3 regions of the Croceicoccus sp. YJ47 genome follow, and region 3 is predicted to be linked to each of the others. Evidence: riboswitches for the same ligand, from Rfam matches in the RefSeq annotation. Region 3 holds a riboswitch; each other region holds the start of a gene.
The links. Region 3 has a riboswitch for cobalamin ahead of JD971_RS09675 (ABC transporter substrate-binding protein). Riboswitches for the same ligand answer to the same signal wherever they lie in the genome.
Positions count from the first base shown of each region.

Region 1: linked by a shared signal. The riboswitch ahead of cobT (nicotinate-nucleotide--dimethylbenzimidazole phosphoribosyltransferase) and the one ahead of JD971_RS09675 (ABC transporter substrate-binding protein) in region 3 are both predicted to bind cobalamin.
Region 2: linked by a shared signal. The riboswitch ahead of JD971_RS01295 (TonB-dependent siderophore receptor) and the one ahead of JD971_RS09675 (ABC transporter substrate-binding protein) in region 3 are both predicted to bind cobalamin.

Region 1 is NZ_CP067087.1:2,230,665-2,234,819, forward strand. It holds gene JD971_RS10900 (nuclear transport factor 2 family protein) at 296-820, shown strand; gene JD971_RS10905 (alpha/beta hydrolase) at 1,231-1,884, shown strand; cobalamin riboswitch at 1,959-2,154, shown strand; gene cobT (nicotinate-nucleotide--dimethylbenzimidazole phosphoribosyltransferase) at 2,355-3,371, shown strand; gene JD971_RS10915 (histidine phosphatase family protein) at 3,368-3,934, shown strand; gene JD971_RS10920 (adenosylcobinamide-GDP ribazoletransferase) at 3,931-4,155, shown strand, end outside.
Region 2 is NZ_CP067087.1:298,668-302,822, forward strand. It holds gene JD971_RS01295 (TonB-dependent siderophore receptor) at 1-1,215, opposite strand, end outside; cobalamin riboswitch at 1,379-1,588, opposite strand; gene cobO (cob(I)yrinic acid a,c-diamide adenosyltransferase) at 1,623-2,240, opposite strand; gene JD971_RS01305 (MFS transporter) at 2,392-3,657, shown strand; gene JD971_RS01310 (GAF domain-containing protein) at 3,767-4,155, shown strand, end outside.
Region 3 is NZ_CP067087.1:1,990,375-1,994,529, forward strand. It holds gene JD971_RS09660 (Crp/Fnr family transcriptional regulator) at 1-404, opposite strand, end outside; gene JD971_RS09665 (ABC transporter ATP-binding protein) at 463-1,239, opposite strand; gene JD971_RS09670 (iron ABC transporter permease) at 1,236-2,213, opposite strand; gene JD971_RS09675 (ABC transporter substrate-binding protein) at 2,210-3,064, opposite strand; cobalamin riboswitch at 3,366-3,579, opposite strand; gene JD971_RS09680 (AlpA family transcriptional regulator) at 3,764-3,955, opposite strand; gene JD971_RS09685 (hypothetical protein) at 3,955-4,155, opposite strand, start outside.

The DNA.
Region 1 (4,155 bases), 240 kb from region 3:
GGTCCGAACTTATTCCGTTTTCGGACCGGTATACGACGGGGCGAGCCAAACGCGGGGCAGACCGATGGAATTAAAAGGATCGTTCGTCATTCGGGGGCGTATGGCAATGCCGTGTCGCGCATATCGCGCGTCGGGACATTGCATGTCGGAACGGTGGGCGCGCTCCCTCAGGCTCAGTTTTGACGCAAAATGCCCCTCTCCAAAACTTCAGTCGCCCGGCGCGCATGCGAATGCGACCCTTCCTCCTTGCGCGAAGGCCGATGTCCGTTGCCTTTGCGCCAGCCGGGAGAGATCAGTGACCGAACTTGCGACCTTGCTTGCAAAGGATGCCATCCGCGACCTGGCGGCGCGATACATGCGGGGTCAGGACCGGCTCGACCGATCGCTTCAACTTTCGACATTCTGGCCGGATTCCACGACCGACTACGGCATCTTTACAGGCAGCGGGCCTGAATTCGTCGACTTTGCGCAGGACCTGCTCAAGGCGCATCTCGCCAATCAGCATATCATCGGTCAGCATCTCATCGACTATGATCCGGACCGGCCCGATGTCGCGTTCGGGGAAGTGTATTATTACGCCTTCCATCGCATCGTGGAAGAAGGCGCGCCGTATGACATGCTGATCTGCGGCCGCTATCTCGACCGGTACGAGCGGCGCGGCGATGAGTGGCGCTTTGCTCACCGGACTGAGCTTGTCGACTGGGCCCGCAAGGACGCGGCGAGCGATGGCTTTCTCGCGACGGATCTTTCCGCATGCGTGCTGGGCCGTCACGACATGCAGGACCGTTCCTATGACCGGGAATGGCTTGAAAACGCCTGATCCGCCATGGGTGCGCCCGCGAAGCCGCGCATGACCGGGGGGCGTGTGCATCGCTGCCGCTTTCCGGGAAACAAGGGCGGGGCCGGGGCGTAGTGCGCGAATGTCTCCGCATCCGCGCAACATGATACGGGTCGCGGCGTATTACGGCGACCGCCATGGATGGATCGTGCGAAGGCCAAGGATTGGGCGGGGCAGGCAGGCGGGTGGCTCGGCAGCTTATCGTAAAGCTTGCAGAAGCGCTCGCGGGCGGGATCACGCGGGCGGGATCACCGGGGGTGTGCCGCCACGCGCAATTTCGCGATGGGGTTCAGCATGCCGGGGGCCGGACCCGTGTGGACTTCGCCCGCATGCTGCGCCATGGGCGGGGCCGTTCCGCCCGTTTCGCGGCGGAAGAGCGAGCGAGGCCTTTCATGTCGAAGATCGTCAATGGGAAAAGCTGTCAGCCCCTGTCGGGGGCGGCGCCGCGCCGGATCGTGCTTTTGCTGCACGGCTACGGCTCGAACGGGGCGGATCTCATCTCCATTGCGCCCATGTGGCAGCAGGCTCTGCCCGATGCGCTTTTCCTGGCACCCGATGCGCCCAACCCCTGCGACATGGGCATGGGGTATCAATGGTGGCCGCTCGCCGATCTGTCGCCCGATGCGCTGGCGCGCGGGGCGCAGAATGCGGCGGGCGCCGTCGATGACTTCATCACGCGAAAGCTCGCGCAATATGATCTGACCGAGGCCGATCTCGCCATCGTCGGGTTCAGCCAGGGCACGATGCTCGCGCTGCATATCGGGCCGCGCCGGTCGCGGCAGGTCGCCTCTATCGTGGGGTATTCGGGCATGCTGACCGGCGCGGCGCAGCTTCGCGACGAGGCGGTCACGAAACCGCCGGTGCTGCTCGTGCATGGCGATGCGGACCCGGTGGTCCCCTTTGCCGCGATGGCGGATGCGGAAACCGCGCTGGCGGCGTGCGGCTTCGATGTCGCCAGCCACGCGGCGCCCGGCATCGGCCATTCGGTCGATCCCGAAGGGTTGCGGCTGGGCGCCGAATTCATCGCGCGGCATTTCGCGGAATGAAGGCCGGATGGGCGGTGACCGCCGCCCGATGCGGGCCGGGCATTTCCCGCTTGCGCAACGACGGGCCGCGCCATATCCCGGCGGATGCGACAGGTTCCCCGTGCGGGGATTGAAAGGGAAGTCGGGTGAAAGCCCCGCGCTGCCCCTGCAACTGTAAGCGGAGAGCCATCGGGCCAGGCGCCATTGGGACGTTGTTTCATGTCCCGAGAAGGCGGCACGCATGGCATCGACCCGCAAGCCAGGAGACCTGCCGGTCGCGGTCGTTCTTCGTCCGGGCAGGGTGCCCCGGCCGAACGGGGCTCGCCTCGCGCAGCGACGGATGAAACCTGCCTCGTGCGTCGATGCCGCCCGGGGGCGCCGGGCCGTGCGAGGTGTCACGGCCGTGCTCTCCCACGGTACGCTCACGCGGGGCGAACGCCGTGCGAGGACAAGACAATGACCGTTTCCGACAGCAGGATGGGCGCCGTATCATGAACGGCTTTGCGACGCGGGACGCGTTTCACGCCGCACTCGCCGCCATGCCCCGCCCGGATGCGGCGGCCATCGCGGCGGCACGGGCGCGGCAGGCGCAGCTCACCAAGCCAGCCGGATCGCTCGGCAGGCTGGAGGAGATTGCGGTCTTCATCGCCGGGTGGCAGGGGCAGGCCCGGCCCCGGCTCGACCGGGTGCAGGCGGTGGTGTTCGCCGGCAATCACGGCGTCGCCGCACGCGGGGTCAGCGCATTCCCCCCCGAAGTCACCACGCAGATGGTCGCCAATTTCAACGCCGGCGGCGCGGCGATCAACGCGCTCACGCAGGCATGCGGGGCGGAACTCTCGGTCGTGGACCTGACTGCGGAGGGGCCGACCGCAGACATCTGCGACGCCCCCGCGATGAACGAGGCGGAGTGCCTTGCCGCGCTGTCCGCCGGTGCGATGGCGGTCGATCCTGCGGCACAGCTGCTATTCGTGGGCGAGATGGGCATCGGCAACACCACGCCTGCGGCGGCGATCTGCGCTTGCGGATTTGGCGAAGGGGCGGCGGAATGGGTCGGGCGCGGGACCGGCGTGGACGATGCGGCGCTGGCGCATAAACGTGCCGCGGTGGACCGGGCGCTCGCCCTCCACCGCGCGCATTGCACCGATGGTTTCGAAACGCTGCGCCGGCTCGGCGGGCGGGAGATCGCCGCGATGGCGGGCGCGGTGCTGCGCGCGCGGCAGCTGCGTATCCCCGTGCTCGTCGACGGGTTCATCGCGGCGGCGGCGGTGCTGCCGCTTGCGCTTTCGCATCCCGACATGCTGGACCATTGCCTCGCCGCGCATCGTTCGGCGGAGGCGGCGCATGGCCGCCTGCTCGCGGCGCTGGGGCTGGATCCGCTGCTCGATCTCGGCATGCGGCTGGGCGAGGGGACGGGCGCTGCGCTCGCGGTCCCGATCGTGCGCGCGGCGGTGACGGCGCATGATTCCATGGCAACCTTCGAGGAAGCCGCGGTCACGGATCGCGCATGACCGGGCAACGGCTCTATCTCATCCGCCATGGCCGGACTGCGGGGGCGGGCACGCTGATCGGCCATGCGGATCCGGCGCCGCTGGAATCGGGCACGGCGGCCTGTCTCGAACAGAGCGTCGGCCTGTTCCTGCATGCGGTCATCTCCTCCGATCTCATGCGGGCGTGCCTCGCGGCGGAACGGATCGCGGCATGGCACGGCGTTGCGGTGCGGAGCGACCCGGACTGGCGCGAACTGCATTTCGGCGAATGGGAGGGGCAATCGCCAGCCGATCTCGACGATGCGGCGCTGTCGCGGTTCTGGGCCGATCCCGATGCCGATCCGCCGCCCGGCGGCGAACGCTGGTCCGCGCTGTGCGACCGGGTGGCACGGGCGCTGCGCCGGGTCGGGCCGGACACGCTGATCGTGGCGCATGCGGGGTCGATCCGGGCGGCGCTGTGCCGCCTTTGCGGGTTCGGTTACGCGCAATCCTGGGCGATCGACCTGCCCTATGGCGTGCTCGTCACGTTGGAGGTCCACCGGTTCGAGCCGGGCGGCGCCCGCATATTGGCGTTGCAGCCGTGAGATCCGCGATCATCGCGATACAATTCATGACCCGCATACCCATGCCCCGCGTACGGATGGAGTCGGGTGATTTCGCCGCGTCGATGCGCTGGTTCCCGCTTGTCGGATTGATCGTCGGGGCGATGGTGTGGGGCGCGGCGGCGGCAGGGGCCATGGTGGACCCGATGCTGGGCGGGTTGCTTGCGCTGGTGATGTGGGTAGCGGTCACGGGCGCGCTGCAT
Region 2 (4,155 bases), 1.7 Mb from region 3:
CGCACCGCCGAAAGTGTCGTGATCGTCATGCCGCACCCCGCCGGTAAGCGACAGGCCGCGCACCGGCGTCAGGTTCACCTGGCCATAGGCGCTGTTGATCGCGACGTCGGCGGCGTTGGGCGCGCTGTCATATTCGGATTCCTCGCGCTCCGCCCCGAAGACCAGCTCGGCAAAATCGGCGGCATCGACGATCCCCTGATATTCGAAGCGCCGGTTTTCGCCCTGTGCCGCAAAGGTTTCGGTCTCACCCGAAAGGCTGGGATCGACATTGCGGCGGTCGATATTGGTGTAGGCGAAGCCGAGCCGGTTGCGGAACCGCCCGTCGAAAAACGCGGCATTGAGCCCGGCATAGCCGACGAAATCCTCGCGATGCGATACTTCCGGCGTGTCGGCAAAGGCGTAGAGCGGCGCCGGGAACCCGTCGATGCCGACCTCGCTATCGGCGTAGAACCCCCGAAGGTCGAGCGAGAGATTGCTGGCGAGCGCAATATCCAGCTTGCCATTGACGCCGATGCTTTCAAAGCCGTCCTTCTCGCTTCCCCCCCGGGCCTCGCTGAAGGCCGAGATGCCGTCGGTGCGCAGATAGGTCGCGCCAAGGCTCGCGCCCACGGGCCCGGCCCGGCCCGACACATTGCCAACCAGTTCGACCGTGTCGCGCGATCCGTATTGCGCGCTTGCGAACATGGCCGGCTCGTCCCCCGGTGCACGGGTGAAGAGATTGACCACGCCGCCGATCGCCTGGCTTCCGTAAAGCACCGATTGCGATCCGCGCACGACTTCGACCCGCGCGATATTGCCCATGAGCAGCGGACCGAAATTGAACCCGCCCCCGGTCGAGGCCGGATCGTTGAGCTTCACCCCGTCGATCAGCACGACGGTCTGGTCGCTGTCCGCCCCGCGGATCGACACGCCGGCATTGGTGCCGATGCCGCCATTGCGGGTGAAGGTCACGCCCGGCACGGTGCGCAACACGTCGAGCGCGTCGCTGGGCTGGCGCGCGATGATTTCGGGTTCGGCGATGACGGTGACCGACTGGCCGACCTGGCTGATCGCACGTTCGGTGCGGTTGGCGGTGACCACGATGGTATCCTGCGAAATCGCGTCGCCGCGCGGCAGGTCGACGGGCGATGGCGTCAGCATCTGCGCCGAGGCGGCATTCGCGGCAAGAAGTGCGGGCACCGATGCGGCGGCCAGAAGACGGAAATTGAAAATCATGGTAAACGTCCAAAGCAAGGCCCGCGCGAGGGCCCCGATACCCACGCGGTTCGTTCGACAACAAAGGCCTGCCGACAGATCATGGACCCGCGGCACCGGAAACCGGCCAGGCTGTCGCTACTTCGGAAAGAAACTTTCCTGTCCCTGTGGGCTGGACCCGGCCCCGGACGAACGACGCGACGGCAGGTTTCCTGGCTCACCGATCGACGCCTTCGAACCGTCTTCCCGGCGTGCCTGCGAAAGGCATTGCCAGTGACATGTTGGCTCGAGGCTCCCGGCCTACAGTTGCGGGCACAGCGCCGGCATCGCACCGGCTTCCCTCTTAGCTTCCACATGATTTCGCATGCGCAGCACCGTCTGCGCGCAGCCATTGCGAAAGCGCGCGCAGCTTGTCAATCCCGCGATGGTCAGAAATCGATGCCCTGCTGCGCGCGGATGCCGCCGTGATAGGCGTGCTTGATCTCCGTCATTTCTGTCACCGTATCGGCATAGTCCATGATCGCCTGCGGTGCGTTTCGCCCGGTCAGGATCACCGCCGTATCGCCCCTCGCTTCCAGCGCGGCGATCACCGCCTCCGGTGTGAGATAATCGTAGCGCAATGCAATGTGGATCTCGTCCAGCACGACGAGATCGTATTTACCCGACGCGATCAGCCCGGCCGCGGTCGCGAGCGCCTTCTCCGCCGCCTCGATGTCGCGCGCGCGATCCTGCGTGTCCCAGGTGAAGCCTTCGCCCATCACGTGCCAGTCGATGGAATCGGGAAAGCGGGCAAAGAAATTCTTCTCGCCCGTCTTCCACTTGCCCTTGATGAATTGCACGACCGCGATCTTCTTGTCCCAGCCGAGCGCGCGCGCGATCACGCCAAAGGCCGAGCTCGACTTCCCCTTCCCATCGCCCGTATGCACCAGCACCAGCCCGCGTTCCGGATCGGTCAGCTCGCGCCGGCGCTTCGCCTGCGATTTCTGCATTTCCTGCATCCGGGCCTTGTGCTGTGCGGAGGTTTCGTCAGGCGTCGCGTCGGTCATGATGGGTTCCATGTCTCAAGGGATCGGCCCGCCGGGCTAGCAGCAATCGCGCGGCGTGCAACAGGCCGATGGGCCGGGCCGTGCGGCGCCACAAGCCGTCTAGGCAACGCCGCCGCCCCTCGCCTATAGCGGCGCGCGAGGGAGAAGACGGATGTTGCAAGGGTTTCGGGGTCACGGGCGCGTATTGCTGGCGAGCATGGTCGGCACGGCGGTCGAATTCTACGATTTCTATGTCTATGCGACCGCGGCCGCGCTGGTCTTCGGTCCGCTCTTCTTTCCGGCAGGATCGCCGTCGGCCCAATTGCTCGCCGCCTATGCCAGCCTTGGCGTCGCCTTTGTCGCGCGGCCCGTCGGCGCGGCGGTGTTCGGCCATTTCGGCGACCGCATCGGGCGCAAATCCACGCTTGTCGCCTCGCTCATGCTCATGGGCGGGTCCACCTTGCTGATCGCGTTTCTCCCGACCTATGAGATGGCGGGATGGCTGGCGCCGCTCATGCTTTGCATCCTGCGTTTCGGGCAGGGGTTCGGCCTCGGCGGGGAGTGGGGCGGCGCGGCCCTGCTCGCGGTGGAAAACGCGCCGCCGGGTTACAAGGCGCGGTTCGGCATGTTCCCGCAACTGGGCGCGCCGATCGGCTTTATCCTTGCCAATGGTTTCTTCCTTCTGCTCGGTTCGGTGTTGAGCGATGCGCAATTCGTCGAATGGGGCTGGCGCGTGCCGTTCCTGCTCAGTGCGGTGCTCGTCGTGCTGGGACTGTGGGTGCGGCTCAAGCTGACGGAGACGCCGGCCTTTGCCGCCGCGATGGAGGAGGCTCCCCCGGCCAAGGCGCCGATGGCCGACCTGTTGCGCTCCCACCTGCCCGCGACGCTGGCGGGCACGTTTTCGGTCGTGGCCTGTTTCGCCGTGTTCTATCTGTCGACCGCCTTCGCGCTGGGATACGGGACGACGACGCTCGGCTATGGCCGGTCCGAATTCCTCATGGTGCAGCTCGGTGCGATCCTTTTCATGGCGCTCGGCATCGTGCTGGCGGGGGTTGCGGCGGACCGGTCCTCGCCGCGCCGCGTGCTGATCGCGGGATGCGTGGGCGCGATCGGCGTGGGACTTTTGATGGGGCCGCTGTTCGGCGGCGGTTCGCTGTTCCTGATCTGGCTGTTCCTGTCGCTCGCGCTGCTGTGCATGGGGTTCCTGTATGGACCGCTCGGCGCCTATCTGCCCGAACTGTTCCCCGCGCGCGTCCGCTACAGCGGCGCATCGCTGACCTTCAACGTGGGCGGAATCCTTGGCGGAGCGGTAGCGCCGGTCGCGGCGCAGGCGCTTGCCGAAATCGGCGGGCTCGGCTTTGTCGGGCTCTATATCGCGGTGGCGGCAATCATCAGCATCGTGGCTCTCACACTCCGCAAGGATCGCGCGCCCGCGTAGATACATCCGTTCCCGAACCATTATACCGTAATCACGGGACACCCCCATAAAGGTTTTGCAAAGAATAATTTGCTATAACTATCCGTGCATTGGACAAATCGGGACGCGTATGATGGATGAGGAACAACGGCTGGCGACGTTGCACGGAAATGGCCTGCTCGACACGCAGCCGGAGGAAAAATTCGACGATGTCGTACGCCGCGCTGCGAAACGTTTTGGCGTGCCGGTTGCGCTCATCTCGCTCGTCGATGCCGATCGTCAGTGGTTCAAGGCGAAGATCGGGCTGGATCAAAGCGAGACGCCGCGGTCGATGGCCTTTTGCGCCTACGCGATCGAGGGGGACGACGTGATGGTGGTGTCCGACGCGACCGCCGACGACCGTTTCGCCGACAACCCGATGGTCACCGGCGACCCCTCCATCCGTTTCTATGCCGGCGCCCCCATCGTCGCCCATGACGGGAGCAAGCTCGGCACGGTATGCGTCATCGACCGCAGGAC
Region 3 (4,155 bases):
TCGAGCAGCCTGTGCTCCAGCCGGGGATGGTCGCGCGCGAAACGGTCGAAATCCGCGCGCTGAAACACGCAGACCTGCACGGGGGTGAGCGCCTCCACGTCATAGGGCGTGTTCTGCCCGAAAGGCCGGCCCAGAAAATCGGACGCATAGGCAAGGCCGAGGATCTGCTCCTTGCCCTCCGCCGTCTGCGTCGACAGTTTCAGCACGCCGTCGATCACGTTCGCGACGAGGACCGCATCGTCGCCTTCCCATAACAGCGCCTCTCCCACAGCGAGCGTGCGCTGCCGCCCGATGGTGTTGAGCAGGCGGATCTCCTCATCGTCGAGATCGGCGCAGATCGCCCGGTTGCGCACCGAGCATGCCGCGCAGAAATTGTTCGGGCGACCGGAAATTATCGTGTCCATGCACGGCGAATAGGGATCGCGGACGCCGAGGCCAAGGAAAGATCGCCGCGACGGCGGATCACGATGGCCCCGCGATGTCGAGCCGCAGCGCGCGGTCCCCCGTTTCCACGACCGCGGCGTCGATGCGGAAAACCTCGCGCAGGCGGCTGGCCGAAACCGTGGCGTGCGGGCTGCCATCGGCGACGAGGCGTCCCTCGCTCATCCACAGCAGCCGGTCGGCATAGCGCAGCGCAAGGTCGAGATCGTGCACCACGGTGAGCACCGCCCGCCCCGCGCGCGCCATGTCGCGGAACAGCTGCATCGTCTGATGCTGATGCCGGGGGTCGAGCGCGGCGACAGGTTCGTCCGCGACGATGAGCGGGGTTTCCGCCGCGAGCGCACGGGCGAGGTGGGCCCGCGCCAGCTCCCCGCCCGAAAGCGTGTCGGCGGCGCGCTCCTCGAACCCTTGGAGATGGCAGGCGGCGAGCGCACGCGCCACCGCGGCCCGGTCCTCTTGCGACAACCGCCCCGGCGCCGCGCCAAAGGCGAACCGGCCCAGTGCCACGATATCGCCCACAGGCTGCGGCCAGACCAGCGGGCGGGCCTGCGGGAGATAGGCGATGCGGCGCGCGCGTGCCATCGGCGACAGCTTTGCGACCGGCGTGCCGTCGATCGTCGCCTCCCCGCCATCTGGCTTGAGCAGGCCGAGCGCGAGGCGCAGCAGCGTCGATTTTCCCGAACCGTTCGGCCCGATCAGCACGTTGAGCGTTCCGGGCTCCAGTGCGAAGCTCGCATCCTTCACCAGCGGCCTGTCGCCCGCAAGATAGCGCAGCCCATCTGCCCGAAGGAGCGTCATGCCAGCCGCCTGTGCGCCGCGATCCACACGAACACCGGCGCGCCAAAGAGCGAGGCGACCACGCCCAGCTTCAGCTCCGCATCGGTGGGAAGCACGCGCACGCCAATATCCGCAATCACCAGCATCACCGCGCCGAGCAGCGCCGACGGCACGAGCAATCGCGCCGGATCATAGCGCAGGAATGGCCGCACGAGATGCGGCGCGACGATCCCCACGAACCCGATCGCCCCCGCCAGCGCCACCGCCGCCCCGGTGGCCAGCCCCGCGCCCAGAATCACGCATAGCCGTTGCCGTCCGAGGTCGAGACCGAGCCCCTCTGCCGCCTCGTCGCCCAATGCGAGCGCGGCCAGACCCCGGCGCGACACCATCAATATGGCCGCACCGAGAGCCATGAACGGCGCGGCAAAGGCAAGGTCGGCAAGGCTGCGGTTGTCGACCGTGCCCAGCATCCAGTTCACCATGTCGGCAAGGCTGAACGGATTGGGCGCGAGATTCATCAACAATGCCATGACCGCCGCCGAAAAGCTCGACAATCCGACTCCGATGAGGATGAGCGTCACGACCGAACGCGTGACGATTGCCGCCGCCGCCACGACCATCGTCGCGAGCAGCGCGCCCCCCACCGCCGCGAGCGGCAGCACGAGCGGCCCCGCCGTCGCCAGCCCGAAATACAGCACGAAGGTCGCAAAAAGCGCCGCCGTCGCCGACACGCCGAGAATGCCCGGCTCGGCCAGCGGATTGCGCAACAACCCCTGCAGCGCGGCGCCGCTCATGCCGAGCGCCGCACCGACCATCGCGGCGGCGAGCGCGCGCGGCAGCCGGATCTGCCACACCACCAGCCTGTCGCCCGCCGGACCTTCCCCGGCAAGCGCTGCGAGCACGCGCGAAAGCGGCAGATCGACCGAGCCCAGCAGCAGCGAAAGCAGCAACGCCCCCGCCAGCATGAGCGCGAGAACGCCGGAAACGCGGCTCATCGCGGTGCCCTTTCGGCGCGGGCCAGCGCCTCGACCGCGTCGATCAGGAACCATCCGCCGCACGACGTCCATGCCCCGTCGAGCGGGACCACCGGCAATTCGCGCAATTGCGCCTGCGCAACCGGGTGGCGCGCCGCGCTCCAGCTGTCGACATGGTTCGTGGCGCTTTCGAAAAACGCCGCCGCGATGAGATCGGGCCGGTCATAGGCGAGCCGTTCGAGCGGGATCGGGTTCCAGCCGGGCCGGTCCTGAAAATTCGAAAGCCCCGCGGCCAGCATCATTTCATGGACCAGCGTGCCTTCGCCCGCGGTCACGCCCGCCGGGGTCATGTAAAGCGTGGCGCGGTTCGCTCCGCCCTGTTCCGCCACAGCCGCGAGCCGCCGGTCCATCGCGGCGGCCACGGCGCGCGCGTCCTGTCCGTTGCCAAGCGCGCCGCCGATCCGCACGACCTCCTCCCGCACATCGGCGAGCGTTTCGGGAAAGCCGATCTGCACCACCGGCACGCCGGCCGTTTCCATGAAGGCCCCGACCGCCGGTCCGCCGCCATAGGACCGCACGACCAGATCGGGCCGCAGCGCCAGCACGTCCGCCGTGCGCGGCCGCACGGTGGGAATGCCCGCGGCTTCTTCTCGCATATAGGAAAACCGTTCCCCGGCATCGGGCGAAAGCGCGAGTATGTCGTCCCGCTCCGCAAAGCGCAGGACATATTGGTCGGCACAATAATCGAGGCTGACGATCCGACGAGGTGCGTCCGCATGCACCATCGGGGCTTGCGCGTGCTGCTCCGCCGGGGCGCAGGCGAAAAGCGGCAGGGCGAGCCATGAAGCGCAAATGGCGCGAAACGCGATCATCGGCGATACCGCATGTTGGCGCAGGCCGTGCGGCCCGTCACGCGGTCGCGGTGGGTTGCCGCACGAGCGTTTACAATAAAGCAGGCGGCGACATGGCGGCGCGACGTACAGATCGGGCGGGTGCGGTACATGGCGAAGCGTTCAAATCCCCGCCATGCGACGGTTCCGGCACCCGCATGGCCTGACATCGACATATGGCCATGCCGGCGATCCATGGGCGAATCACCGGCACCGAAAAACCGGCCTGGCTGTCGCTTCTGCGGAAAAAACGCTTTTCCTGTCCCGATGGCTGAACCCGGCCCCGGACGAACGACGCGACGGCAGGTTTCCTGGCTTGCCGATCGTCGCCTGGGGGAACCGCCTTCCCGGCGTTCTGCCCCGAAAGGCAGGCGGCCAGTGACATGTGGTTCCAGGCTCCCGGCATACAGTTGCGGGCACAGCGCCGGCATCGCACCGGCTTCCCTCTTAGCTGCGCACGCTTTCACGTTTGCAGCACCGTCTTGACGCGGCCATGCGGTGCGCGGGCGGCCATGTCAACGCGATTTGCGGGAATCGAAGAGGGTAAGGAGACACCGGGAAAATGGTGCCCGAGGGCGGGATCAAAAATTGTCATGAGATGCCCTGTATTTGGTGTATTTGCGGTCGAATTCGAAAGTGAGATGCCCCCAATGCTGCCCCCCTGAAGAGCAGCGAATGGGGTCAATCTGGGTCGAGAAATTTGGGGCGGCTCTGCTTCCACGCCTCGATTTCCGATTCGCGCCAGCGGACTGAGTTCGCGCCGACGCGGATAGCCTTCGGAAAAGTCCCAGCATTCATCTGACGATAGATGGTGCTTCGGGACAGGCTCGTTTCTTTCTCGACTTCGGGGCGGCGAAGGAGTGTTTCGCTCATTATCCGAACCTCTTGGAATGGTCGCGGCGGCGCTGCTCGGACGCGATGACGTCGCGCGCGGAATGGAGGGAGATGGCCCAGGCTTTCGCCAGGCGATCGCCGGCAAGCGAGGCGGTCAGCTGTTCGGTCGACCAGCTGGCGACGACCTCGGCTGCGGCGCGCTTCGCGCGGGCCTGTGTTGCGGGGTCGATCGGGCGTGC